DNA from 4 places in the Streptomyces sp. ID05-26A genome. Region 1 is predicted to be linked to each of the others. Evidence: riboswitches for the same ligand, from Rfam matches in the RefSeq annotation. Region 1 holds a riboswitch; each other region holds the start of a gene.
The links. Region 1 has a riboswitch for cobalamin ahead of PV646_RS02470 (putative cobaltochelatase). Riboswitches for the same ligand answer to the same signal wherever they lie in the genome.
Positions count from the first base shown of each region.

Region 1 (7,035 bases):
CCGCCGTGACACCGGTGGCGCCGGCGGCGTTGCGGTCGCTGGTCCGCGCCCGCTTCTCGCTGCCGCCGACGCTCGCGAACAACGGGTCCTCGTCGCACGCCGACCTGCGGCGACTCGTGGCGTCGTTCTTCACGCCGGCGCGTGTCGCCGCAGCGGAGCCTCGCATCCGGTCGCTGGTTTTGGAACGGCTGGGTGGCGCGGATCTCGTGCGGGACCTGGCCTGGGACCTGCCGGCGATCGTGCTGACGGAGTTGCTCGAACTCCAGAACGTCGACATCCCCACGTTGAAGCGGTGGAGCACCGGTTCGCTGGAGTTCTTCTGGGGCGACATCACCCGCGAACGGCAGCTGGAACTGGTCGACGACGTCGGCGACTTCCACCAGTGGCTGATCAAGCGCTACCACGCGCGGGACGGTGAGCTGTTCTGCGCGCTGGCCGATGCCGGAGTGTCCGCCGAGGACTCCGCCGGGCTCTGCTACTTCCTGCTGATCGCGGGCCAGGAGACGACGACCCAGCTCCTGTCCACGGCGCTGCGCCGCGCGTTGCAGGACCGTTCGCTGTGGGCGCGACTACCTGAGCCGGGCGTGGCCGAGTCGTTCGTCGAGGACGTGCTGCGGACCGAGACGCCCGTCGTCACGTGGCGGCGGCTGACCGCGCGTGACGTGGTGTTGTCCGGTGTGCGCGTGCCTGCCGGTGCGGAGCTCGTGTTGTTGTTGAGCGGTAAGGAAACCGATTCCCGGCATCTCGCGTTCGGGTACGGGCGCCACTTCTGCCTCGGCGCCGGGCTGGCCCGGTTGGAAGCCGCTGTGACGTTGCGGACGGTGGCCGAGCACGAACCGTCGCTGCACCTCGTCGGCCCGAAGCCGGAGTGGCTGAACCTGCTGTCGTTCCGCGCGCCGAAGTCGGTGGCCGTGAGCCGCTGACCTGAGGTTTGATGCTGGGGTGTTGAACCGTCAGCTTTCCGGAGTCCGCAAGAAGACGCTGCTGGAGACGCTCGGCCCGGTGCCGGACGTCGACCCCGACCGCTACGGCGACGGCGGCCCGGTGGGGGCGCTGGAGACGCGGGTGGCGGAGTTGCTGGGCACCGAGGCCGCGCTGTTCGTGCCGACCGGGACCATGGCGCAGCAGATCGCGCTGAAGTGCTGGGCCGACCGCACGCACAACCCGATCGTCGCGATGCACCCGCAGGCGCACCCGCTGCACCACGAGGACGACGCGCTGACCGTGCTGTCCGGTCTGCGGCCGATCAAGGTGCGCGACGCCGACATCGGCTCGTGCCCCGAACCGTTCGGCACGCTGCTGCTGGAGGTGCCGGACCGCGAGGCCGGGTTCGTGCTCCCGACCTGGGACGAGCTGACCTCGATGGTCGATCTCGCCCGCGAACGGGACGCGGTCGTGCACCTCGACGGCGCGCGGCTGTGGGAGAGCACGCACGGCCTGGGCAAGCCGCTGGCCGAGATCGCCGGCCTGTTCGACTCGGTCTACGTGTCGTTCTACAAGTCGCTGGAGGGCATCTCCGGAGCGGCGCTCGCGGGCAGCCAGGACTTCGTCGACCAGGCACGTGTCTGGCGGCACCGGTACGGCGGCATGCTGTTCCAGCAGTGGCCCGCGGCGCTGTCCGCGCTGCACGGCCTGGACACCGTGCTGCCGAGGCTCGGCGCGTACGTCGAGCACGCCAAGGTCGTGGCCGCCGCCATGGACCTGCCCGAACCGCACACCCACCAGTTCGCGCTGCACCTGCCCGGTGATCCCGCACACCTCAAGGAGGTGAGCGGGAAGTTCCTCGGCGGGTTCTGGCGCGCCGGGACGCTCGCGAAGACCGAGGTCACGATCGCGGAGCCCGCGCTGGAGTGGACGGCGGACGAGGTCCGGGCGGCCTGGGAGGAGTTCCTCAGCCTGATCTAGGACGACGTGGCTGTTGGACCCGGCCGTGCGAAGTGCGACGATGCCGGGGCTGTGAGGGGAGTGCGAGGAAGCCGGTGTGACTCCGGCGCCGTCCCGCGACTGTGACCGACCGCGTGTCGGGAGTCAGGAACTCGTCCCCCTCTTCACCTCACCACGGGCGTGGACACCCGAGGAAAGGACATCGCCGAGCATGTTCCCCTTTTCGGCTGTCGTCGGACACGACGACCTCCGGCTGGCCCTGCTGCTGAACGCCGTGCACCCCGGCATCGGCGGCGTTCTCGTCCGCGGCGAGAAGGGGACCGCGAAGTCGACCATCGTGCGTGCCCTCGCCGCGCTGCTGCCGGAACTCGACGTCTCGGCCGGGTGCCGGTTCGGCTGCGTGCCCGGCACCACCGACTGCCCCGACGCGCCGCACGAGGGCGTCGACCGGCGACCGGCCCGGCTCGTGGAGCTGCCCGTCGGCGCCACCGAGGACCGGCTGGTCGGGTCGCTCGACCTGGAGAAGGCGCTGACCGAGGGCGTGCGGGCGTTCCAGCCCGGTCTGCTGGCCGCGGCTCACCGGGGCGTGCTGTACGTCGACGAGGTCAACCTGCTGCACGACCACCTCGTCGACCTTCTGCTCGACGCCGCCGCCATGGGCCGCGCGCACGTCGAGCGCGAGGGCGTCTCGATCTCGCACCCGTCCCAGTTCCTGCTGGTCGGCACCATGAACCCGGAGGAGGGCGAGCTGCGGCCGCAGCTGCTCGACCGGTTCGGGCTGACCGTGGCGGTGAAGGCCGCGCGGGACGTCGGTGTGCGCACCGAGGTCATCCGGCGCCGGCTCGCCTACGAGGCCGACCCCGTGACGTTCGCGGCGAAGTGGGCCGGTGCGGACGCCGAGCTCAAGCAGCAGATCACCGAGGCACGTTCGAAGCTGCCGGGAGTGTCCCTTCCGGACGGTGAGCTGCGCCGGATCGCCGCCGTCTGCGCGGCTTTCGAGGTCGACGGCATGCGCGCGGACCTCGTCGTCGCCCGTGCCGCCACCGCCCACGCGGCGTGGCGAGGCGCTTCGGAGGTCGAGGAGACCGACGTCGAGACCGCGGTCAGGCTCGCTCTGCCGCACCGGCGCCGCCGCGACCCGTTCGACGAGCCCGGCATCGAGGAGCAGCAGCTCGAGGACGCGATGAAGCAGGCGGCCGAGCACGCTTCCGACCCCGACGAAGGCCCGGACGACGACGGCCCCGGCGGTGGTGAGCTGCCCGAACCGCAGGACGGCCCGAAGGGCAACGGGAACGCGCCCCAGGACCGTCCGGCACCGGAGCCCTCGCCCGCGTTCAAGGCGCGGTTGCTGGAGGTCCCCGGAGTCGGCGAGGGCGCGCCCGGCAAGCGTTCGCGGGCCCGTGCCCGCACCGGCCGGATCGTCCGTTCGTCCAAAGTGGACGGCAACGGGCTGCACCTGGTCGACACCCTGACGAACGCCGCGCCACACCAGGCGGCGCGGGGCCGCAGCGGTCCCGGACTGCTGCTCACCGCCGCCGACCTGCGCAAGGCCGTCCGGGAGGGCAAGGAGTCGAACCTCGTCCTGTTCGTCGTCGACGCCTCCGGCTCGATGGCGGCGCAGAAGCGGATGTCGGCGGTCAGCGGCGCGGTGATCTCGTTGCTGCGCGACGCCTACCAGCGCCGGGACAAGGTCGGCGTGGTGACGTTCCGCGGCCAGACCGCGGAGGTGGCCCTGCCCCCGACCACGTCCGTCGACGCGGCGGCCACGCGCCTGAAGAAGATGCGCACCGGCGGCCGCACCCCGCTCGCGGACGGCCTGCTCAAGGCCCACCGCGTCCTCGAGATCGAACGGATGCGCGACCCGCGGAAGCGGCCCTTGGTGGTGCTGCTGACGGACGGCCGCGCGACGTCGTCCGGCCTCGGCGGCGACCCGACCAAGGACGCGCTGAAGGCCGCGGGCCTCTTGGAGCAGACCGCTGTCGTGGTCGTGGACTGCGAACAGGGCCACGTCCGCCTCGGCCTCGCCCAGAAGATCGCCGAAGCGCTGCAGGGCACGTGCGTCCGGCTCGATCAGTTGTCCGCCGACCACCTCGCCGGCGTCGTCCGGGCCGCGTAAGGAGATCGTTGTGCCTCAAGGACAACCCACCGAGGTGCCGAAGGACGGCCTGACGACCCGCCAGCGCCGCAACCGGCCGTTGCTGATGCTGCACACCGGTGAGATGAAGGGGAAGTCGACGTCGGCGTTCGGCATGGCGCTGCGCGGCTGGAACCAGGGCTGGGACATCGGCGTGTTCCAGTTCGTGAAGTCCGCCAAGTGGAAGGTCGGCGAGGAGTCGGCCTTCAAGGCGCTCGGCCGGCTGCACGACGAGACCGGCGAGGGCGGCGCCGTCGAGTGGCACAAGATGGGCGAGGGCTGGTCCTGGACCCGCAAGCAGGGCACCGAGGACGACCACGCCTCGGCCGCGCAGGAGGGCTGGGCGGAGATCGCACGCCGCATCCGGTCCGAACGCCACGGCTTCTACGTGCTCGACGAGTTCACGTACCCGCTGCACTGGGGCTGGATCGACGTCGACGAGGTGGTGGACACGCTCGCGAACCGGCCCGGCCACCAGCACGTCGTGATCACCGGGCGGTACGCGCCGCAGAAGTTGATCGACGCCGCCGACCTCGTGGTGGAGATGACCAAGGTCAAGCACCCGATGGACGCCGGTCAGAAGGGCCAGCGGGGGATCGAGTGGTGAAGCGGCTGATGGCCACCGGCCCGGGTCTGAGGACCGGAGTGGTGTACGGGTCGGCGGACGCGGTCACCAGCCCGGGTCTGCGGGGCCCGGGATGGTGAACAGGCTGGTCGTCGCCGCCCCCGCCTCGGGCAGCGGCAAGACCACCGTCGCGACGGGCCTGATGGCCGCGTTGCGCCGCGCCGGGTCGCGGGTCGCGCCGTTCAAGGTCGGCCCCGACTACATCGACCCCGGCTACCACTCGCTCGCCACGAACCGCCCCGGCCGCAACCTCGACCCGGTCATGGTCGGCGAGCACCGCGTCCCGGGGCTCTTCGCGCACGGCTCCAAGGGCTGTGACATCGCCGTCGTCGAGGGCGTGATGGGGCTGTTCGACGGCCGCATCGACACCGCCGGCATCGGCTCGACCGCGCACGTCGCCAAGCTGATCAACGCGCCCGTGCTGTTCGTCGTGGACGCACGCGGGCAGAGCCGGTCGCTCGCCGCGCTGCTGCACGGGTTCCGCGGCTACGACCCCACGGTCCGGCTCGGTGGTGTGATCCTCAACCAGGTCGGGTCCGAACGGCACGAGCAGGTGCTGCGGTCGGCGTGCGACGAGGTCGGTCTCGACGTGCTCGGCGTGCTGCCGCGCGACCCGCAGTTCTCCTTGCCCTCACGGCACTTGGGGCTCGTGACGGCCGCGGAGCACGGGTCGGAGGCCGTGGCCGCGGTGGACGCGATCGCCGCCGCCGTGGCCAAGCACGTCGACCTCGACGCGGTCCGCAGGCTGGCCCGGTCGGTGCCCGCGATGGCCGTCGCCGCGTGGGAACCGCAGGTCGAACGCATCGAGGACGAACCGGTGATCGCGGTCGCCGGCGGAGCGGCTTTCACGTTCGGCTACGCCGAGCACGTCGAGGTGCTGAAAGCGGCGGGCGCGGCGGTGGCCGTCCTCGATCCGCTGAACGACGAGGACCTTCCGGAGGGCACCGCGGGGCTCGTCCTCCCGGGCGGATTTCCCGAGCAGCACGCGGAAGCGCTGTCGGGCAACACGAAGTTGCGCGAAGCAGTGGTTCGGTTCGCTCGTTCGGGTGCGCCGGTCCACGCCGAGTGCGGAGGGTTGCTGTACCTCGCGCGGTCGCTCGACGGGCACCCGATGTGCGGCGTGCTCGACGCCGAGGGGTTCATGACCCCGAAGCTGACCCTGGGCTACCGGGACGCGGTGGCGTCCGCGAGTTCCCCGCTGCACCCGCCCGGCAGCCGTGTGACCGGCCACGAGTTCCACCGGACCCAGCTGTCCACACCGCACTCGACCCCGCCCGCGTGGCACTGGCGCGGCGTCGACTCACGGCCTGTCGCCGAAGGGTTCGTGGTGGGCGGCGTGCACGCCTCGTACCTCCACACGCACCCGGCCGGTGATCCGGAGGCGGTAGCCCGATTCGTGCGGGCCTGCCACCCGTTCGTGGCCGGAGTGGCAGACGGTACGGTCTTCGCCTAAGTCTCTCTCCCCCGAAACCCCCTGTGGAGCTGTCGTGACGACGACCGGTCGGGTCACCTTCGTCGGCGCCGGTCCCGGTGCCGCCGACCTCATCACTCTCCGAGGCGCGCGCCGCATCGCCGAAGCCGACGTCGTCATCTGGGCGCCCACAGCGGTGGACGTCGAGTGCGTGCGCGAACACGCCCGTGCCGACGCCGAACTGGTCGACTTCTCGCGCGTCACGCCGGAGGAGATCACGGACCTGTACCGCCGCGCCGCCGCGTCGCGCCAGGTCGTGGTGCGCCTGCACTCCGGTGACGCCGCGACGGGTGGTGGCGTCCAGGAGCAGCACGACCTTTGCGTGCGCCTCGGCCTCGAGGTCGAGGTCGTGCCCGGCGTGTCCGTCGTCGCCGCCGCGGCCGCCAAGATCGGCCGCGAGCTCACGCAGACCGAGGCGTCGTCCACGGTGCTGATCTCGCCGGAGAGCAGCGAGCTGGTCCAGGAGTTCGCCGCGCTGCAGACCACGATGGCCGCCACGGTCTCGGGCGCGCGCACCGGCCAGTTCGTGGAGAAGCTGCTGCAGGGCGGGTACTCCGAGGCCACGCCGGTCGTCGTCGCGTACAAGGTGAGCCAGGCCGACGAACTGGTCGTGCACACCACGGTCGGTGAGCTGGAGTCGGTCGTGAAGAAGCACAAGCTGTACCGCCCGACGCTGTTCCTCGTCGGTGCGGCCGTGAAGGCGCCCACGCGCCGGGTGTCGACCTCGGCGACGACGTCGGTCGACGAGCCGTTGCGCGCCGCCCGCCCGACGAAGTGGTCGCGCCGTGCCGCCTCGCGCATCGCGACGCGCGTGGACGAGCCGATCCCGGCGCGCCCGGACGAGCCCATCCCCGCGCCGTCCGTCCCCACCGCTCCCGTGGCCGAGCCGAACCCGGCGTGGACGGCGGTGGAGGAAATACA
Region 1 covers NZ_JARAYZ010000001.1:511,399-518,433, reverse strand. Annotated here, with positions in the region: gene PV646_RS02480 (cytochrome P450 family protein) at 1-923, shown strand, start outside; gene PV646_RS02475 (threonine aldolase family protein) at 943-1,905, shown strand; cobalamin riboswitch at 1,927-2,057, shown strand; gene PV646_RS02470 (putative cobaltochelatase) at 2,096-4,000, shown strand; gene cobO (cob(I)yrinic acid a,c-diamide adenosyltransferase) at 4,011-4,625, shown strand; gene PV646_RS02460 (cobyrinic acid a,c-diamide synthase CobB) at 4,717-6,096, shown strand; gene PV646_RS02455 (cobalt-precorrin-4/precorrin-4 C(11)-methyltransferase) at 6,131-7,035, shown strand, end outside.

Region 2 (7,035 bases), on a different contig from region 1:
CGTTCCACTGTGGATCGATGTAGTAGAACGGTTGCGCCGTCAGCATCACGTCGTCGGAGGACAGGTGCGGGAAGTGCTCGACGAGGCTGCCGCCGAGCGTCAGCCAGTAGGAGTGCGACAGCACGCAGGCCTTCGGTTTCCCGGTGGTGCCGGAGGTGAACTGCAGACTGACCGGCGCGGACACCTCGCCCTGCGCGAACCCTCCGGCGGGCTTCAACTCCTCGACGAGGTGCACCACCTCTCCGGCGAGCAGCGGCCGGAACTCCTCGGTGCTGATGACGGCCACCACCTCGGCCGTCCGCAGCACGTGGCCGGCGTCGACCGAGCGGTACCGCACGTTGACCGGCACGGCCGTGGCGCCGAGCTTGATCAGCGCGAACCAGACCAGCGGGAACTCCGGCACGTTCCGGAGCATGATCGCGACCCGGTCCCCCGCACGGATCCCCTTGTCGCGCAACGCCTGCGCGTACCCGTCGGACAGCGCGCCGATCTGCGCGAACGTGAACGAGCCGCCCGGATCGAACGTCCACGCCGTCCTGTCCGGCCACCGCATGACGGCCGTCCGCAGCGCGCCGATCAGGTCAGCCACGGCCGAACTCCGCCCGCGCCCCGTCCCCCTCGCCAGAGGTGCTGGTGATCACGGCGTGGTCGACCTCGGTGGCCAGCGCCTGGTCGAGCGTCGAGCCACAGCCCAGGTCGATGGCGCGTTTCGCCAGCAACGCGGCGACCGGAGGCTGGGTGGCGATGCGCTTCGCGAGCTTCATCGCGTGCTTCTCGTGGTCGTACACCTCGCGGTAGACCACTCCGAGTTCCATCAGGCGGGCGCCGGTGATCCGCTCGCCCAGCAGCAGCCATTCCTTCGCCTTGTGCGGACCGACCAGCCGCGGCAGCAGGGCGGAGACGCCTCCTGTGACGCTGAGGCCGACGCTGACCTCGGGAAACCCGAACTCCGCCCCGACTCCGGTCACCACCAGGTCGCATCCCAGCGCGAACTCGGCACCCGCGCCCAGCGCGTAGCCGTGAACCGCCGCGATCACGACGCCGGGGAAGTCGCGGATCGCGCGGGTGACGTCCTGGATGCGTTCCAGGCGCGCCCGCGTCTGCTCCTCGGTCTCGGCCGGAACCGGTTCCTTGAGGTCGTGCCCGGCGCAGAACGCCCGGCCGCGTCCGGCCAGCACGACCACCCGCGCCTGGTCCTCACGGGCTCGTGCGAACGCCGCCAGCAGGTCCTCGACCAGTGCCGGAACCACGGCGTTGAGCCGTTCCGGACGGTTCAGGTGCACCTGCGCGACGCCCTCGGCGCAGGAGTAGTCGACGGTCATGTCTCCCCTTCGATCGATCGATCGATCGGGCTTGACGCTAGAGTGATCGCGTCGAGCCGGTCAAGGGAGGCAGCAGATGACGACGGAGGAACGAGTCCGCGAGGCCGCGGTGCGGTTGTTCGCCGAGCGCGGCTTCCACGGCACCGGCATCCGCGACCTCGCGCAGGCCGCCGGCCTCTCGTCGGCGACGCTCTACCACTACATGGGCACCAAGGAAGACCTGCTGGCCGAGATCATGCGCACGAGCCTCACCGAGCTGATCACCGCCGCCGAGCAGATCACCGGCCAGCACGTCACCGGCCAGCACGTCACCGGCCAGGCCGGAACCGAGACGAGACGTCTCGTCTCGCTGGTCAAGATGCACGTCCGCGCCCACGCCGAGAAGCCGCGCGAGACCGCAGTCGTCGACGGCGAGATGCGCGCGCTGACCGGCGCACGGCGCGAGGAGATCGTGGCGTTGCGCGACCGCTACGAGAGCTTCTGGCAGCAGGCGATCGAGGCCGGCGTGAAGGCGCGCGAGCTGTCGGTGGCCGATCCGGGCGTGGCACGGCTGGCGTTGCTGGAGATGTGCAGCGGCGTCTCGCGCTGGTACTCCCCCGCCGGGCCGGTCGGGTTGAGCGATCTCACCATCCAGTACGCCGACATGGCGCTGGGCATACTCGGCGCGGCCCGCTAGTCTCGATCACGCCAGCGGTTCACCCGGGTTCGTCCCGGGTGGAGCAAAAGGGAACCCGGTGCGAGTCCGGGACTGCCCCGCAGCGGTGAGTGGGAACGAAAGCCGTCAACAGCACTGGGTCGCGAGACCTGGGAAGCGACGGCCGGTAGGAGTGAGCCCCCAGAGGTTCCAGCACGGCGCCCACGAGTCCGAAGACCTGCCGCAGGTGCGCGCGCCAACCGGTGCGCGCTGCTCCGGAGCCTCTCGGGCGGGCTGACGGGCCGGCCTCGTGCTGTCTCGAGCTGTCCTCGTGGGTCTCCGGTGCTTCCGCACGCTCGCGAGGAGAGAGCCTGTGACCATCGGCAGCACCGTTCTCGGCTACCCCCGGATCGGACCGAAGCGCGAGTTGAAGCGCGCGGTCGAGCAGTACTGGGCCGGGAAGATCGACGAAGCCGCCCTGCGGCGGACCGCGCGGGAACTCCGCGCCCGGACCTGGGCCGAACTGTCCGAACTGGACTCGATCCCGTCCGGCACGTTCTCGTTCTACGACCAGGTGCTCGACACCGCCCAGCTGTTCGGCGTGATCCCGCAACGGTTCCGCGACCTGGGTCTGTCCGAACTGGACACCTACTTCGCGGCGGCCCGCGGCCGGGACGGCGCCGCGGCCCTGGAGCTGACGAAGTGGTTCGACACGAACTACCACTACCTGGTGCCGGAACTGGGCCCGGACACCGAGTTCTCGCTGGCCGGTGACCAGCCGATCGCCGAGTACCGCGAAGCCCGCGACCTCGGCGTCACGACCCGGCCCGTGCTGCTCGGCCCGGTGACGTTCCTGTTGCTGGCCAAGAGCACGGTCCCGGGCTTCGACCCGGTGACACTGCTCGACCGCCTGGTGGAGGCCTACGTCGAACTGCTCGGCCGGCTCAGGGTCGAGGGCGTCGAGTGGGTGCAGCTCGACGAACCGGCGTTCGCCGCCGACCGCACCCCCGCTGAGCTCGACGCCCTGAGGAGCGCCTACCGCACTCTCGGTGGCTTGCCGGGACGGCCGAAGCTGCTCGTCACCGGCTACTACGGCGACCTGGGCGAGGCATTGCCGGTCCTGGCCCAGTCGCGGGTCGAGGCGATCGGCGTCGACCTCGTCGCCGCGCCGGACACGTCGGTCGCGATCCCCGCGTTGCGCGACAAGATCCTCGTCGCCGGGCTGGTCGACGGCCGCAACGTGTGGCGCACCGACCTGCACGCCGCGCTGGCGAAGGCCGCGACCCTGCTGGGTTTCGCACGCGAGGTCGTCGTCTCGTCGTCCTCGACGCTGCTGCACGTGCCGTACGACCTGGACGCCGAGACCCTCGAACCGGACGTGCGGGCGCGGCTGGCGTTCGCGCGGCAGAAGGTCCGCGAGATCGTGCTGCTGGGCAAGGCTTTGCGCGGTGGGGCGGACGGCGCGTGGGCCGACGAGGCGCAGCGTCGGCTGCCCAGCCCGCGCCGTGACGACCACGTCCGGGCACGCGTCGAGTCGTTGCGGCCGGAGCACCGCGTCCGCGCGCCCTACGAGGAACGTGCCGCCGCTCAACAGGCCCGGCTCGGGCTGCCCCCGCTCGCGACCACGACGATCGGCTCGTTCCCGCAGACCGGCGACCTCCGCAGGGCGCGCGCGGCGGTCCGGAACGGCGAGATCACCGAGGACGAGTACGGGCAGCGGATGCGCGACGAGATCGGCCGCGTGATCGACCTGCAGGAGGACATCGGCCTGGACGTGCTGGTGCACGGCGAGCCCGAGCGCAACGACATGGTCCAGTACTTCGCCGAGCACCTGGAAGGCTTCGCCAGCACGGAGTTCGCGTGGGTGCAGTCGTACGGGTCGCGGTGCGTGCGACCGCCGATCATCCACGGCGACGTCTCACGCCCGAAGCCGATCACGGTGCCGTGGAGCACCTACGCGCAATCGCTGACGGCCAAGCCGGTCAAGGGCATGCTGACCGGGCCGGTGACGATCCTCGCGTGGTCGTTCGTGCGCGACGACCAGCCACTGGCCGACACGGCGGCCCAGGTGGCGCTGGCGCTGCGGGACGAGATCCGCGACCTGGAGGAGGCCGGGATCCGGGTGGTCCAGGTCGACGAACCGGCGTTGCGCGAGCTGCTTCCGTTGCGCCGGAAGGACCAGCCGGCGTACCTGGAGTGGTCGGTCGGCGCGTTCCGGCTCGCGACCTCGGGCGCCACGACGGGCACCCAGGTGCACACCCACCTGTGCTACTCGGAGTTCGGCGAGGTGATCGGCGCGATCTCGGACCTCGACGCCGACGTCACGACGATCGAGGCCGCGCGGTCCAAGATGGAGATCCTGGAGGGCCTGGACTTCCCGCGTGGCATCGGTCCCGGCGTGTACGACATCCACTCACCGCTGGTGCCGGGCGAGGACGAGATCGTCTCGCTAATCACCGAGGCGGTGCGCGCGGTGCCGGGTGAACGTTTGTGGATCAACCCCGACTGCGGTTTGAAGACGCGCGGTTACGCCGAGGTGGAGCCCGCGTTGCGAAACCTGGTCGCCGCGACCCGTCGCATGCGGTCAGAGCTGGGCTGATGACGGAGCGACCTCGGGACGGGATCGATTCCGTCCCGAGGTTGTGAATTTCCCGGTATGGCAAAGATTTGGCGAAGTACCTAGACGTGAACGTGGTTCATGTACCACCTTCTGCCTCGCAAGCCTCTCCGCTCCCTGCATCCCCCGGAGGCCTGAAGTTGAGGAAGAAGCTCCTGACCGCGCTCGCCGGCGCCCTGCTGATCACGGCACTGTTCCCCGGCATCGCGCTCGCCGACCCGCCGAGGGCCATCCCCGCGAACTACGAGGCGGCCGACGGCAAGTGGCAGCCCGCGTTCGACTACGACGGCGACGGCTGTTACCCCACCCCGGCGATCTCGCCGAACGGTGACATCGCGCCCGGCCTGAAGAACTCGGGCGCGCTGAACGGCAACTGCCACGACCAGTCCGACCTGGACAACACCAACTCCTACAGCCGTTCCAAGTGCAACAACGGCTGGTGCGCCTACCTGTACGACCTGTACTTCGAGAAGGACCAGGCCGTTCCGATCTGGGACTGCTGCGGTCACCGCCACGACATCGAGCACGTGGTGGTCTGGGTGCAGAACGACGTGGCCCAGTACGTCTCGACGTCGGAGCACGGCAAGTACAAGACGCACCCGCGGGCGAACGTGCAGTGGGAAGGCACCCACCCCAAGATCATCTACCACAAGGACGGCGCCAGCACGCACTGCTTCCGCCTCGCGGGCGCGGGTGAGCAGGCGGAGAACCACTACGGGGTCTACCAGTACCCCGACCTGGTCAGCTGGGACCGCTTCCCGGCCGGGGTGCGCGACAAGCTCGTGAACGCGAACTTCGGCAGCGCGTCCCTGGCGATCAAGGACGGCTCGTTCAACCACAACCTCGGTCAGGCCAAGCCCGCCGGGATCGCGTTCGACCCGAACGCGTAGGTCACTTCGCCACCCTGTTCAACCACTCGGCCAAGAGGACCCGTTCCGCTGGAGACAGCATCAGGGGCGGGTCCTCTTCCAGTGCGACGCGCAACGCGATCGCCCGGCTCGGGATGTCGGTCGGCTCGTCCGGCGCGACGTCCGTCGTGATCGCCCTGATGACCTGCTCGCGCGCGAACGTGATGAGCTCCAGGTCGCGGTCCTCCTCCGGCGTCGCGATCAACGCCAGCACCACGCCCAGCCCCGTCGCGTGCACGAACTGCGCCGCCTGTTCCACCGGAACCGTCAGGCGGCCCGCCCCCGCGATGCGGCTGATGATCTCGCGGAGCATCGCGTCCGCCTGCAGCCTCGCCTCACGCTTGCGCGGCTCGCCGTACATCAGCAGGTAGAACGCGGGACGCGCCAGACCGAAGCCGATGTGCAACTCCCAGCCCCTGCGCAGGTCGTCCACGGGGTCGTCGGTGGCACCCATCGCGTGCTTGGTCGCGAGGTAGTCGGAGAAGCCGAACGCCGCCACGGCGTCGAGCAGCCCGTCCTTGTCGCCGAACAGCCGGTACAGCGTCGGCGCCTGCACCCCTGCCGCCGAAGCGACCGCGCGCGTGGAGACCGCTTCCCTGCCGCCCTCTACGAGCAGGTCGGCCGCGGCCTTCACCAGACGCTCCCTCGTGTCCATGCAACGACGATAACACGGCAGCGGTAGCGGTGATTCGATATCAGTGCTACGTTGATTGAGGTAACAGCGGAAACACCAGGTAGGAGCATTGACATGACTCGCGTTGCGCTCGTCACCGGCGGATCGAGGGGCATCGGGCGGGCAGCCGCCGAACGCCTCGCCGCCGACGGACTGGCCGTGGTCATCGTGTACGCCGGCAACAAGACCGCCGCCGACGAGACCGTGGAGAAGATCAGGGCGAACGGCGGCCAGGCCGTCGCCGCCCAGGCGGACGTGGGCGACGAGGACGCCGTCACCGCCGCGTTCGAACTGGCTCAGGAGACCTTCGGCGGCGTCGACGTCGTCGTGAACTCCGCCGGCGTCATGCCGCTCGGCACCGTCGCGGACATGGACCTCGACACGTTCGACAAGATCATGCGCACCAACGCCCGCGGCACGTTCATCGTGTCCCAGCAGGCCGCACGCCGGTTGCGCGACGGCGGCGCCGTCATCAACGTCTCGTCGTCCGTGGTGGGCCTGCGCTTTCCGCAGTACGGCGCCTACGCGATGTCGAAGGGCGGCGTCGAGGCGCTGACCCTGATCCTCGCCCGCGAACTGCGCGGCCGCGACATCACCGTGAACACCGTCGCCCCCGGCCCCACGGCCACCGACCTGTTCCTCGACGGCAAGGACCAGGCGACCATCGACACCCTCGCGAAGCAGCCGCCGCTGGAGCGCCTCGGCTCCACCGGCGACATCGCCGAAGTCATCTCGTTCCTGGCCGGTCCCGCGCGCTGGATCAACGGCCAGACCATTCGCGCGAACGGAGGCATCATCTGATGGGCAAGGTCATCGTCGTCACGGGAGCGTCCAGCGGCTTCGGCGCGCTGGCGGTGCGCAGGCTCGCGCTCGCCGGTCAC
Region 2 covers NZ_JARAYZ010000002.1:2,014,139-2,021,173, forward strand. Annotated here, with positions in the region: gene PV646_RS24775 (AMP-binding protein) at 1-589, opposite strand, end outside; gene PV646_RS24780 (enoyl-CoA hydratase/isomerase family protein) at 582-1,322, opposite strand; gene PV646_RS24785 (TetR/AcrR family transcriptional regulator) at 1,399-1,998, shown strand; cobalamin riboswitch at 1,997-2,216, shown strand; gene metE (5-methyltetrahydropteroyltriglutamate--homocysteine S-methyltransferase) at 2,288-4,555, shown strand; gene PV646_RS24795 (NPP1 family protein) at 4,708-5,463, shown strand; gene PV646_RS24800 (TetR/AcrR family transcriptional regulator) at 5,465-6,136, opposite strand; gene PV646_RS24805 (SDR family oxidoreductase) at 6,230-6,955, shown strand; gene PV646_RS24810 (SDR family NAD(P)-dependent oxidoreductase) at 6,955-7,035, shown strand, end outside.
Region 2: linked by a shared signal. The riboswitch ahead of metE (5-methyltetrahydropteroyltriglutamate--homocysteine S-methyltransferase) and the one ahead of PV646_RS02470 (putative cobaltochelatase) in region 1 are both predicted to bind cobalamin.

Region 3 (7,035 bases), on a different contig from region 1:
CCCGTTCGAACGCGGAATGCCGTGTCTACATGGGTTTCTACGGCGAGGTGGACTTCGACCACCGCGACGTCGACGCCCAGCGTCGTTTGCTCGCCGAGAAGTTCGCGGACGCGGGCTGGGTGTGGCCGACCGCGGTGAAACACATGTGGGAGGCGCCCGACTTCCACTTCGACTCGATGAGCCAGATCAGGATGGACTCCTGGTCACACGGCAACGTCGTGCTGCTCGGTGACGCCGGGTACTGCGGTTCGCCGTTGTCCGGGCAGGGCACCAGCATGGCGCTGGTCGGCGCGTACGTGCTCGCCGGTGAGCTCGCGAAGGACCCGTCGGCCGCTTTCCAGCGCTACGAGGAGGTTCTGCGGCCGTACGTCGTCGCGAACCAGGAGATCGCGCTGAAGAACCAGGCCAACGGCGGCGCGCCCACCGAGGAGTTCGCCCAGGTCGTGAACAGCCTCAGCCTGCCGAACTACTGACCAGTTCCCGGATCGCCTCGGGGATCACGGTGCCGGTGAACCTCACCACCGCCGTGATCCCCTTGGCGTCGAGGTGCCGCAGGTCCGTGAAGCTGAGTCCCTCCACCGCCTTCCGGGTGTCGGCGTCCTCGGTCAGCTGCCCGTCGCGGGCGAACGACAGGCGCGTCACCCGGTTGGCGTTCCAGTGGTAGCTGGCGGCCTTTCCGTTGCGGGACAGCCGTTGCAGGACGGCAATCCGGCTGCCCTGGTAGTTGTTGAACTCGACGACGAGCACCCCGCCCTCGATCTCGACGGCGACCGAGTCCTCCTCGAACTCGTCCACCACGTCGGCGACACCGGCGTTCGTGACGACCGTGACCGTCGCCGCGGGCCCGAGGTCCTCCAGCCACTGGTACGGCCGTTCGGGACGGGAGATCGGCGGCGGGGCCGGTTCGCCGCGCAGCAGGTGCCCGACTCGGTCAGCCGCCTTGTGCACCACCGGATCCGTCGCCGGCGCGGGCCACAGCGTCAGGTCGTAGCGCTCCTCGCCCTCGTCCCGTCCGGTCGCGCAGACGCGGACCCGGAACCCACCCGGCCACGGAGCGGTGCTGCCGTGACCGAACTTCGCGGCCCCGGCCACCGCGACGTAGTCGATCTCGGCGACCTCGTCCCACTGCTCCAGGTCGGGCAGGTGCGGTTCGTCCAGCACGACCTGCACGGACACGGGAACCTTGCCGTCGGCGAGACCCGTGCGCACCGCGAACCCGGTGTCGATCGCGGCCACGAGACCCGTCGCCGTGAAGTCCGCCTCGGTCAGGCTCGGCTCTTCCACCACCACGAACTGGTGGCCGGACACCATCGCCTCCGTCATCCAGGACGTGGGCCGGTACTCGCGGCGCCGCTTCTCCTGCACGGCCCGTTCGTACGCGTGAGGCATGGGCACGTCCGGCAGGATCGCGGCGCAGGCGCCGATCGCGATGCCGACGGCCGCCGCGGGATTGGCCGCCACCGGAGTGCCGATCGCGTTCAGAACCGCCCTTGCCACCACCACGGCCACCGCCAGGTGCGTCGCGCCGCGTTTGACGGCGATGGCGTGCTCGTCACCCTCGACGTCGTTGATGTCCGGGAACAACGCGCGCACGTGCCCGAGGATCAGGCTGCTCGCTCCGGGGTGCGCGCCGTCGACCATGGTCATCGGCAGCGCCATCGCGCTCTGCTCGCCCATCGACACGAACCCGAAAGTGGCGTTCGCCGGTGGCGGCACCAGTCCGGAGACCAGTTCGGCCGGTGCGGTCAGGTCCAGCCGGGCCACGGCCAGTTCCAGCGCGCCGAGCAGCCGTTCCGCCGCCAGGGACGAGAACCCGCGCAACGCCTGCTGTGTCGCGGAGCCACGGGCGTGCCGCTCGTTCCCGCGCTGGGCGGTGTGCGTGCCCAGCGTGGCGGCCGGTTCGTCCGGGATCAACGCCTCGATCACCCGTGCCGCGTCGTCGACCTGCTTCGCGAAATCCCCCATCCGCCGATTCTGCTCGTTGATGGCCCAGCTCACAGCCATTTGACTCAAATAGATCCCTCCCGCACGATCGTTGACTGACAACAGCATCCGCATGCCGCGGGGGAAGCCGGTGGAACTCCGGCGCTGACCCGCAACGGTGATAGTCCGACTGCCCGTGGCGTGCGGTAGCTCCACCGACCCGTCGAGGACCGCGGGCATGGGAGGCGTAGTGATCAGGAGATCCGCGTTGGTGGCCTTGGTGGCCACCGCGCTGGTGGTGACACCGCAGGCGCAGGCGGCGGAAGCGGCCCCGTCCGCGGGGACGTGGCTGGTCAGCCAGTTCGAGGGTGGCGACCACCTGCTCCAGGGCCCCGGCCTCGTGGACGCCGGGTTGACCGCGGACGGCGTCTACGCGCTGGCGGCGGCGGGCGTCGGCAGGTCGACGGCGGTGAAGGCCGCCGCCTGGCTCGCCCAGCCCGACCAGCTGAACTTCCTGATCGGTGAAGGCGACGAGTCGTACGTCGGCGGCCTGGTGAAGCTCGCGCTGGTCGCGCAGACGCTCGGCACCGATCCGCACGCGTTCGCGGGCGTCGACCTGCTGGAGCGGCTCGCGCCGTTGCAGGAGGAGTCGGGGCGCTACCGCGACGCGACCGGTCCCGGGTTCGACCAGACCAACGCGTTCACGCAGGCGTTGGCGATCATCGTGCTGAAGCGCGCCGCCCTGCCGTCCGACCAGGCGGTGGTGTACCAGGTTTCCACGCAGTGCCCGGACGGCGGCTTCCCGATCGCCTTCGAACAGGCGCCGTGCAAGTCCGATGTGGACGGTACGGCGATGGCACTGCAGGCGCTGCTGGCGGTGGGCGAGAAGACCGCGTCGCCGAAGGCCCTGACGTGGCTCGCCTCGCAGCAGAAGCCGGACGGCGGTTTCCCGTCCGCGACTGCCGGGGCCAACGCCAACAGCACGGGACTCGCCGTCGGCGCGCTCGTCGAGGGGGGTCTCACTCAGCCCGCGGACAAGGCCGTGGCGTACCTGAAGTCGTTGCAGGTCGGCTGTTCCGGACCGGAGGCGCGACGCGGTGCGGTCGCCTACGACAGCGCCGGTTTCGAGCCGTACCCGGCGATCCGCGCCACCGCACAGGCGATGCTCGGCCTGGCTCGCGTGAGCCTCGCGGACGTGACGGCTTCGTCGGCTGTTCCCGGGGTGCCCGCGATCGACTGCACCACCACGCCACCGGTCACCTCGGCGCCCGAGCCGACCGTGCCGACCGCGCCCGCTCCGGCAGGGCCCGAGGCCCCGGCCGACCCGCCGCTCGCCGTCACCGGACCGGACCAGGCCGTTCCGCTGAGCCTGTTCGGGTCGTTCGCGGTGCTCGCCGGTGCCGTCCTGCTCTTCGTCTCCCGTCGTCGGAAGGTTGGTGCGTGATGCGCCGCATGCTTGCTGTCCTCGCCCTCGTCGCGAGCTCGTTCGTCGTCACGTCCCCTGCCTCCGCCGTTCCGTGCGCGAACGTGAAGGTCGTCGTGGACTTCGCCGCACTGGGCGGCGGAGTCCAGACCGGCTGCACCTCGATCGATCCGACCACCGGAATCCAGGCGCTGAACAACGCGGGCTTCCCGACCACGTTCGTGCCGCGCCAGCCCGGGTTCGTCTGCACGATCAAGGCCCTTCCGAACCCGTGCAAGATGCCCACGACCAGCGCGTACTGGTCCTACTGGCACGCCACCCCCGGCGGCACCTGGACCTACAGCACCTCCGGCGCGCTCGGCTACGACCCGGCTCCCGGCACCGTCGAGGGCTGGGCGTTCGGCGCCGGCACCGCTCCGAGCACCGCCCCGTGAAAAGGCTCTTCCTCGCGCTGGCACTGGTAGCGGCGTTCGCACCGGTGCCGGCGCAGGCCGCGGGATGTGACGGCGTGACCGTCGTCGTCGACTACCGCGGCCTCGGCGGAGGCGTCCAGCAGGGCTGCGCACCCGGTAGCCCCGCCTCCGGCATCGCGGCACTGACCGCCGCGGGCTTCGGCTACACCTACGCCTCGCGGCAGGCTGGTTTCGTCTGCCGCATCAACGGAAAGCCGGGCACGGACGCGGACAAGTGCGTCAACGCCTCGCCCGCCACCGCGTACTGGTCGTACTGGCACGCACCGGCCGGTGGTTCGTGGGTGTACAGCAACCAGGGCGCGGCGACGTTCGTGCCGGGACGCGGAACCGTGGAGGGGTGGGCGTTCGGCGCCGGCGAACAACCTGGCATCGCACCGCCCGCGGCTCCCGCACCGCCTCCGCCGGCGCAGCAACCGCAGCCTCCCGCGCCGCCGGTGCAGCAACCTCCGGCACAGCAACCCCCTGCGGTGACCACGACCGTTCCGCCGACTTCCTCGTCGGCCGCTGCGCCGTCTTCGGTGGAGTCGGCTCCGCCTTCGTCCGCCGTGTCGTCGTCTGTGGCGGGGGAGACCTCGACTCCTGCGGTGGCGGAGAAGTCGCAGCAGGTGGAGGAGAAATCGGGCTCCGGCTGGTTGTGGACGCTGCTCGGGGCGCTGGTCATCGCAGCACTGGCGGTGGCCGGGGTGCTGGTGGCACGTCGTCGCCGCGCCGCGGAAGACGCATGAGGCTTTCGGCGTGAAGCTGCACTCCGGCGCGTGGTGGCTGTGGGCACTGGGCCTCGCCACCGCCGCCAGCCGCACCACGAACCCGTTGCTGCTGGGCCTGATCCTGGCGGTGGCGGGCGTGGTCGTGGTGACCTGCCGTGCGAACACGCCGTGGGCCGGCACCTACGGCGTGTTCCTCAAGTTCGGCCTGCTGATCATCGGCCTGCGCGTCCTCGTGCACGCGTTCCTCGGCGGTGTGACCGGCCTGACCGTGTTGTTCACGCTGCCGCAGGTCCCGTTGCCCGACTGGGCGCAGGGCATCCGCGTCGGCGGACCGGTGAGCGCCGAGGGGCTGATCTTCGCGCTGTACCAGGGGTTGTTGCTCGCGACGATCCTCAGCTGTGTCGGTGCCGCCAACGCCCTCGCCAACCCCCGGCGGCTCCTGCGGTCGTTGCCGGCCGCGTTGTACGAGGTGAGTGTGGCCGTTGTGGTGGCGCTGACCGTGGCACCGCAGTTGGTCGCGTCCGCCCGATCGGTGCGCAAGGCAAGGCAGCTCAGGGGCGACACGGCCAGGGGAGCGAAGGCGATCCGCACGATGCTGGTGCCGGTGCTGGAGGACGCGCTCGACCGGTCGCTGGTGCTGGCCGCCTCGATGGACTCGCGCGGGTACGGGCGCACGGCCGGCATCTCGCGCAAGGACCGGGTGCTCACCGGCACGTTGGTGCTGGCTGGACTCTTCGGGCTCTGCATCGGCACGTACGGGCTGCTCGCCGGCGCCTACACCGGCTGGCCGCTGCTGGTGCTCGGTGGTGTGCTGGCGATCGCGGGGCTGCGGGTCGGGGCACGCCGGGTGCCGCGCACGCGGTACCGGCCGGACCGGTGGACGCCCACGGCGATCGGGGTGGCGTTGAGCGGGGTGGTGGGAGCGGTGGTGCTGGTGTTCTCGGCGGATCCGGCGCTGTCGCCGTCGACGGTTCCCCTGCAGGCACCCGAACTGCCCCTGATTCCGGCGCTGGGCGTGCTCGTGGCACTGGCACCTCTGGCCTTCGCGAGGGAAGCATGATCAGGTTCGAGGACGTCACCGTCACCTACGCCGAGCAGCCCGTGCTCGCGGACATCTCCGTGGAGATCCCCGAAGGCGAGCTGTGCCTCGTCGTCGGCCGCACCGGCTCCGGCAAGTCGACCTTCCTGCGCGCGATCAACGGCCTCGTCCCGCACTTCAGCGGCGGCACCCTGGCTGGACGTGTGCTGGTCGACGGCCGTGACACCGCCACGCACCCGCCGCGCGAACTGGCGGACGTCGTCGGGTTCGTCGGCCAGGACCCGATGGCGGGTTTCGTCGCGGACAACGTCGAGGACGAACTCGCCTACTCGATGGAGTCTCTGGGCCTCTCGAACGACGTCATGCGCAAACGCGTCGAGGAAACCCTCGACCTGCTCGGGCTCGCCATCCTCCGCGACCGTCCACTCGCGACACTGAGCGGTGGTCAGCAACAGCGGGTCGCGATCGGCGCGGCCCTCACCGCCCACCCGAGGGTCCTCGTCCTCGACGAACCCACCTCGGCACTCGACCCCGGCGCCGCCGAAGACGTTCTCGCTGCCGTGCAACGACTTGTGCACGACCTCGGGATGACCGTCGTGATCGCCGAACACCGCCTCGAACGCGTCGCGCAGTACGCGGACCGCGCTCTCCTGCTGCCGCAGGGACTGATCGGCGACGTCGGCGAGGTCCTCAAGGCCGCACCGGTCGCCCCGCCCGTCGTGAGGCTCGCGCAACTCGCCGGGTGGGAACCGATCCCGGTCTCGGTCCGCGACGCCCGCCGCCAGGCCGCACCCCTGCGTGCCCGGCTCCCCGAACCCCGGCCCGAACCCGTGACGAAGACCAGCCCGGTCCTCGAAGCGAGCGATGTCGTTGTCCGGTACGGAGATGTCCAGGCCGTGCGCGGCGTGACGCTCGAAGTCGGCGAGGGCGAACGGGTCGCGCTCATGGGACGTAACGGCTCTGGCAAGTCGTCGCTGCTCTGGGCGGTGCAGGGCAGCGGCAAACGCACGTCCGGAAACGTCACGATCGGCAACATCGACCCCAAGACGCTCAAGCCCGCAGAACGACGCCAGACCGTGGCGCTGGTGCCGCAACAGCCCTCCGACCTGCTCTACCTGGAAACGGTCGAGCAGGAGTGCGTCCAGGCCGACACCGAGACCGGCCGGCCGTCAGGAACGTGCCGGAGCCTCCTCGACAGCCTCGCGCAGGTGCCGCCCCAGGCCCACCCGCGCGACCTGTCCGAAGGCCAGCGGCTCGCGCTCGTGCTCGCGGTGATGCTGACCGGAACCCCACAGGTCCTGCTGCTCGACGAACCGACCCGCGGCCTCGACTACCCGGCGAAGGCAGCGCTGGCCACCGCGCTCAAGAACCTGCCCACCACAACGGTCCTGGCCACGCACGACGTCGAGTTCGTCGCCGAGTACGCCACCCGCGTGATCGTCATGGCCGAAGGCGAGATCGTCGCGGACG
Region 3 covers NZ_JARAYZ010000005.1:161,312-168,346, forward strand. Annotated here, with positions in the region: gene PV646_RS35370 (FAD-dependent monooxygenase) at 1-473, shown strand, start outside; gene PV646_RS35375 (hypothetical protein) at 454-1,965, opposite strand; adenosylcobalamin-variant (AdoCbl-variant) riboswitch at 2,056-2,127, shown strand; gene PV646_RS35380 (prenyltransferase/squalene oxidase repeat-containing protein) at 2,162-3,367, shown strand; gene PV646_RS35385 (SCO2322-related protein) at 3,367-3,780, shown strand; gene PV646_RS35390 (hypothetical protein) at 3,777-4,544, shown strand; gene PV646_RS35395 (CbiQ family ECF transporter T component) at 4,555-5,586, shown strand; gene PV646_RS35400 (ABC transporter ATP-binding protein) at 5,583-7,035, shown strand, end outside.
Region 3: linked by a shared signal. The riboswitch ahead of PV646_RS35380 (prenyltransferase/squalene oxidase repeat-containing protein) and the one ahead of PV646_RS02470 (putative cobaltochelatase) in region 1 are both predicted to bind cobalamin.

Region 4 (7,035 bases), on a different contig from region 1:
AGCACTGGCAGTGGACGCTCTTCGTCCTTTTTGGCCTCGGCGACAAGTTCCTGACACAGCCGCAGCAGCAACGTCGACTTGCCGCCACCTGGAGCCCCGAGGATCAGCAGTTCGCGGCGCTCCGCTTCAAACCTGGCGGTGATCTCGCCGCTGGAGAACAGAGTCTCCAACCGCAACATCGGGTCGTCCGGTCGGTAGTCGTCTGGCCGTTGCACCATCGCAGGCTGACTTGCTAGGGAGAGGCCTAGCTCAACGCTCATCCGGGCGAAGAGCGAACTGGCGCGGCGCCTCTCCACATATGACTGAACCGCAGCGAGGTTCGATGTCCGTTCGTGCTGGTTACGCCAGCGATCGGACACCTTCGGAGGCCTGGCGTCTCCGATCCGATCCCATACTCCGAGCGCCACTGCGACCAAGAACATGAGCCCGACCAACGGCCACAGCCAGCCGGTCAGCGGCTGTAACAGGGGAGGGGCGGTGCCGCCCGTGCCGACGTTGATGGCGATCGGGAGCAACACGAGCGTTGTAGCGGAACCGAGAACCGCAGATACGGTGATGCGCACACCACGCCCCACCTGGTCTCTGTTCACGATCAAGACGGTAATAGCGGACAGCGTGGCCAGGTTGCTCCTATTGGCCACAGCTCATGGCCCTTTCAGTCGCATTTCGACCACCACATGCCGCGAATGGTGACAATAACTGGACAAGCAGCAACCGGAATCGCTCAGCCCTCTCCTGAGCGAAGATCTGGGCGCCACAACCTGAGCTGCAGCATCGCCGCGAACCGCGCGTCCGGATCGCCGAGGTCGATCTCCCCGACCTCCGACAACCTCCGCAGCCGGTACCGGAACGTGTTGGGGTGCACGAAAACGGCGGCCGACGCGGCGGGGACGTCCCCGAAGGCGTCGAGCCACGCGCTGAGCGTCTCGACCAGACACGCGCTGTGCTTGCGGTCGTAGGCGACCAACCGCGCGACGGGCCCGGTCAGCGTGTCCCCGCGCTCGGCGATCAGGTCCGACAGCTCCAGGAGCAACCCCTCGCCGTGCACGTCGGACACCCGCGCCACCGGCCGCGACGCGCGTCCCGCCCGCAGCACCCGCAGCACCAGGTCGGCACCGGCCCGCGTCCGGGAGAGCGTCAGGCCGTCGGACACCTCGCCGACACCCACGAGCACGGCGTTGCCGATGCGGTTGCGGAAGTCCGTGGCGATCCGCAACGCCCGGTCGTCCGACTCCGCGGGCAGGATCGCGTAGGCGACGTCGCCGATCAACGCGGCCGCGGCACGAGGATGCACGGCCGTCAGGTGCATGGCGAGCGCGTCGGCGATCTGCTGGCGTTCGGCCAGCAGCCGGGCGTGCGCGGCCGGATCGTCGCCGTGCGAGTGGGCCAGCGCCATCGCCAGCACCACGCACGGCTGGTCGGCCAGCCCCAGCCGCCGCACCGCCTCCGCCGCGCCCGCACCTCCCTCGATCGCGGTCGAGACGAGGTCCGCGCGCAGCCGCCGTTCGACGTCGGCACCCGCCCGCTGGCGCATCATGTGCAACGCCACGAGCTTGGCCGCGTCGCCGAACGCGGTGGAACTGTCCGGGGACAACGGCCCGCGCACGGCGGCCCAGATAGAGCCGAGGAACTCGTCACCCGCCCGCACCGCCACGGCGACGCGGGGCAGGCACAGCGAGCCGTCGTCGGCGGGCAGCCCCTCGATGTAAACCGGCTGGTCGCTGCGGTAGAGCTGCTGGAACACCCCGCGCGCCTCCAGCAGCTGCGAGTACCGCGCCGGAACCTGCCGACCCAGGATCGTCTCGACCCGCGACGAGTCGGCCTCGTCCTGCCGCCCAGAGAACGCGAGCACCCGCGAGCTGCGGTCCTCGATCGTCACCGGAGCGCTGATCAGCGACGCCACCGCGTTGGCCAGCGCGAACAGATCCCCGGCCGGTACACCGCCGAGCGTCTCGGACGGGTCGACCTCACCCTCCGCGAGCAACGACCGCAACATCGCGGCGAGCTGGGTCCACGACGCCCCCGGCGCCAGACCGAGCAGGGCCACCCCGGAGCCGTCGACGGCCTCGGAGATCTCCTCGGTGAGGACGATCGGGCCGCGCACGACCAACGCGGCCGCCCCTTCCTCGCCCAGCAGGCGCAGCAACGGAGCGGGCTCGCGCACACCGACGCCCAGCACCAGCGCGGCCGGCGGCAACGCCTGGTCGTCGTCCGGGTCGTGGATCACGACACCACCGACGTCCGCGGCACGGCCCGGATCACCACGCACGAGGTCGATCAGCGTGGTGCCCAGGTCGTCCAGCACGCGGGTGAGGCCTGTTCGCGGACTCATGCCACCACCTTGCCAACCGTCTACAGAGGAATTCAAGAAGTGTTCGGTGATGGGAGTCTACTGGCGCACCAGTGTGTTCAGGCTGGTCAACGGCCCTCCAGTGGCTCCAGGCGTCCGAGCGTTCACGCAGATTGGGAGCAGATGGACGTGCTCGCAGAGCCGTAACCGGCGCCCACCAAGGCGTCCGCGACCTGGTCGAGGTCGGCGTCCGGCATGACGATCATGTGGTTCTTGGCGCCGCCGAAGCACTGCGCGCGCTTCCCGTGCGCGGCGGCGGTCGTGTAGACGTACTCGGCGATCGCGGAGGAGCCGACGAAGCCGACCGCCTCGATCCGCGGGTCGGTGAGCAGTGCGTCCACGGCTTCCTTGTCCCCGTTGACGACGGAGAACACACCGGGCGGCAGACCGGCTTCCAGGAACAGCTCCGCGAGGCGCAGCGGCACCGAGGGGTCGCGTTCGGAAGGCTTGAGCACGAACGAGTTCCCGCACGTGATCGAAGGAGCGGCCTTCCACAGCGGGATCATCGCGGGGAGTTTGAACGGCGTGATGCCGGCGACCACACCGAGCGGCTGGCGCATCGAGCAGACGTCGATGCCGGTGCCGGCGCTGTCGGAGTACTCGCCCTTGAGCAGGTGCGGGATGCCGATGGCGAACTCGACGACTTCCAGTCCTCGCTGGATGTCACCTCGTGCGTCGGCGACGGTCTTGCCGTGCTCGGACGACAACAACCGGGCCAGGCTGTCCTCCTCCGCGCGTACGAGGTCGACGAACCTCATGAGCACGCGGGCCCGGCGCTGCGGGTTCCAGGTCGCCCATTCCCGTTGTGCCGCAGCGGAGTCCGCGATCGCGTCCGAGACCTCGGCGGCCGATGCCAGCGGCACGCGGGCCTGGACCGACCCCGTGCTCGGGTCGAAGACGTCGGCGAAGCGCCCGGACGTGCCGGACACGGGCTTGCCGCCGATGAAGTGGTGCAGATCCTTGCTCCCAGAAGGTCCTTCCGTTTGAGCGCAGGAGGGAGCCGCCCGTGTCGCGTGTGGACGACCGGGCACGACGAAGACACGGCTTATGGCTGCGGGATTGCGTTTCTCGCGCAGGTAGGAAGAATCCGCATGCGTTCAGCTCCATCCTCGTGGACGAACACGGAAGTCCCCGGCCGGTATCCTGGCTCCCGGATCGACGTGCCGCCCCGGCCTTCCCGGCTCGCGCCAGTGGCCTGCTGATGGGACACCGCTCCCCGGTCACAGTGGCGGGACCGCGCCGGACTCGCACCGGCTTCCCTGCACCGTGGACCTTCGGTCAACCTAAAGTAGGACTTCCTACCATGTCGAGAGTGGCCGCGATCACCGGCGCGCGCACGTGATCGTTCGGGGCTGCTCCGACTGGGCGACACGCCCACTAGATGTAGTTGTCGATCGCTCGACGACACCCATGTATGGTGCTCCGAGCTGGTTCGGCCGATCATCCAGATCGGTCGTCGCAAGAGGGAACCCGGTGTGAGTCCGGGACTGCCCCGCAGCGGTGAGTGGGAACGAAAGCCGTCAGAAAGCACTGGACATCGACGTCTGGGAAGCGACGGCCGGTAGGCGCCTGGAGACAGGCTCGCCCACGAGTCCGAAGACCTGCCAGCGCCCCGCACGTGCCCACGCGTGCGGGTGTCCGAGGCCCCGAGGGAGGGCGGGAGGACGTGGCGGTCGCGCGCGCCCGTTCACCCTCTCCCGATCTCGTGGCCACCCCGAGCTCGCGAGGAGAGAGCTGTGACGGCGGTCGACACGCTCACCACCACCACAATGCGCGTCAAGAAGCGCAACGGTTCACTCGAACCGGTTGACCTGAACAAGATCGTGCGCGCGGTGGAACGCTGCACGGTCGGTCTGCACGACGTCGACCCGCTGCGGGTCGCCACGAAGACGATCAGCGGTCTCTACGACGGCGCCACCACCGAGGAGCTGGACCGGCTCTCGATCCAGACCGCCGCGGCGCTGGTCGCCGAGGAGCCCGAGTACTCCAAGCTCGCCGCCGGCCTGCTCGCCGCGTACATCGAGAAGGAGGTGCGCCGTCAGGGCGTGCAGTCCTTCAGCCAGAGCGTCGCGCTCGGCCACGCCGAGGGCCTGATCGGCGACGCGACCGCGAAGTTCGTCGCCGCCAACGCCCGCAAGCTCGACGACGCGATCGACCTCGACGGCGACCGGCGGTTCGAGTACTTCGGCCTGCGCACTGTCTACGACCGCTACCTGCTGCGCCACCCCGCGAAGCGTTCGGTCATCGAGCAGCCGCAGTACTGGCTGCTGCGCGTCGCGTGCGGTCTCTCGCACACCGCCGCCGAGGCCATCGACTTCTACCGGCTGATGTCGTCGCTCGCGTACCTGCCGAGCTCGCCGACGTTGTTCAACTCCGGCACCCAGCACACCCAGATGTCCTCGTGCTACCTGCTCGACTCGCCGAAGGACGAGCTGGAGTCGATCTACGACCGGTACAAGCAGATCGCCCGGCTGTCGAAGTTCGCCGGCGGCATCGGTGTCCAGTGGTCGCGGGTGCGCTCGAGGGGTGCGCTGATCCGCGGCACGAACGGCCACTCCAACGGCATCGTGCCGTGGTTGCGCACGCTCGACGCGTCGGTCTCGGCCGTCAATCAGGGCGGCCGTCGCAAGGGCGCTGCCTGCGTGTACCTGGAGACGTGGCACCCGGACGTCGAGGAGTTCCTGGAGCTGCGCGACAACACCGGTGAGGACGCGCGTCGCACGCACAACCTCAACCTGGCCAACTGGATCCCCGACGAGTTCATGCGCCGCGTCGAGGCCGACGCGGACTGGTCGCTGTTCGACCCGGACGAGGTTCCCGAGCTGGTCGACCTGTGGGGCGACGAGTTCGACCGCGCCTACCGCGGCGCCGAGGAAGCGGGTCGCGCGGTCCGCACGATCAAGGCCCGCGACCTGTACGGACGGATGATCCGCACGCTCGCCCAGACCGGCAACGGCTGGATGACGTTCAAGGACACCGCGAACCGCACGTGCAACCAGACGGCGTCGCCGTCGAACGTCGTGCACCTGTCCAACCTGTGCACGGAGATCCTCGAGGTCACCAGCGACGAGGAGACCGCGGTCTGCAACCTCGGCTCGGTCAACCTCGGCGCGCACGTGGCTGACGGCGGGATCGACTGGGACCGCTTGCGTTCCACGGTCCGCACCGCCGTCGTGTTCCTCGACCGCGTGATCGACATCAACTACTACCCGACCGAGCAGGCGGCTCGGTCCAACCCGCGCTGGCGCCCGGTGGGTCTCGGTGTCATGGGCCTGCAGGACGTGTTCTTCAAGCTGCGCCTGCCGTTCGACTCGCCCGAGGCCCGCGAGCTGTCCACGCGGATCGCCGAGGAGATCTACCTGACGGCGCTGGAGTCCTCCGCCGAGCTGGCCTCGTCGGCGGGCGCGCACCCGGCGTTCGCGGAGACCCGCGCCGCCAAGGGCGACCTGCAGCCCGACCTGTGGGGCGTCACGCCCACGCAGACCGAGCGCTGGGGCGCGCTGCGCGAGCGGGTCAGCGAGCACGGACTGCGCAACTCGCTGCTGATCGCCATCGCGCCCACCGCGACGATCGCCTCGATCGCCGGCTGCTTCGAGTGCATCGAGCCGCAGGTGTCGAACACGTTCAAGCGCGAGACGCTGTCCGGCGAGTTCCTGCAGATCAACTCCTACCTGGTGCGCGAGCTCAAGTCGCGCGGCCTGTGGACGGAGTCCGTGCGCAACAGGCTCAAGCAGGACGACGGCTCCGCGCAAGGAATCGCCGAACTGCCCGAGGACGTGCGCTCGTTGTTCCGCACGGCCTGGGAGCTGCCGCAGAAGGCGCTGATCGAACTGGCCGCCGCGCGCGGCCCGTACATCGACCAGAGCCAGTCGCTGAACCTGTTCGTCGCCTCGCCGACGATCGGCAAGCTCTCCTCGATGTACCTCTACGCCTGGAAAGCCGGGCTCAAGACCACTTACTACCTGCGCTCCCGCCCGGCGACGCGCATCCAGCAGGCGACGACCACCACGGCGGTGCCCGTCGTGACGTCGGACGAAGCCATCGCCTGCTCCCTCGAAAACCCCGAGTCCTGTGAGGCCTGCCAGTGACCACTCTCGCCAACACCGCCCGTCAGAACGCCCTGCTCGACCCCGGCATGGACCTCACCCTGCGGCCCATGCGCTACCCGCTGTTCTACGAGCGCTTCCGCGACGCGATCAAGAACACCTGGACCGTCGAGGAGGTCGACCTGCACTCCGACCTCGCGGACCTGAACAAGCTGTCCGAGGCGGAGCGGCACCTGGTCAACCGGCTCGTCGCGTTCTTCGCCACCGGCGACACCATCGTCGCGAACAACCTGGTGTTGAACCTGTACGAGCACGTCAACGCCCCGGAGGCGCGGCTCTACCTGTCGCGGCAGCTGTTCGAGGAGGCCGTGCACGTCCAGTTCTACCTGACGCTGCTCGACACCTACCTGCCCGACGAGAACGACCGCATCGAGGCGTTCGCCGCCGTCGAGACGATCCCGTCGATCCGCGCCAAGGCCGAGTTCTGCTACAAGTGGATCGACTCGATCTCGTCCTTGACGGAGCTTCGGACGCGTGAGGACCGCAGGTCGTTCCTTCTCAACCTGATCTGCTTCGCCGCGTGCATCGAGGGCCTGTTCTTCTACGGCGCCTTCGCCTACGTGTACTTCCTGCGCTCGC
Region 4 covers NZ_JARAYZ010000003.1:761,012-768,046, forward strand. Annotated here, with positions in the region: gene PV646_RS30745 (NACHT domain-containing protein) at 1-590, opposite strand, end outside; gene PV646_RS30750 (PucR family transcriptional regulator) at 725-2,332, opposite strand; partial or broken gene PV646_RS30755 (aldehyde dehydrogenase family protein) at 2,485-3,306, opposite strand; cobalamin riboswitch at 3,467-3,634, opposite strand; cobalamin riboswitch at 3,762-3,973, shown strand; gene PV646_RS30760 (ribonucleoside-diphosphate reductase subunit alpha) at 4,120-6,438, shown strand; gene PV646_RS30765 (ribonucleotide-diphosphate reductase subunit beta) at 6,486-7,035, shown strand, end outside.
Region 4: linked by a shared signal. The riboswitch ahead of PV646_RS30760 (ribonucleoside-diphosphate reductase subunit alpha) and the one ahead of PV646_RS02470 (putative cobaltochelatase) in region 1 are both predicted to bind cobalamin.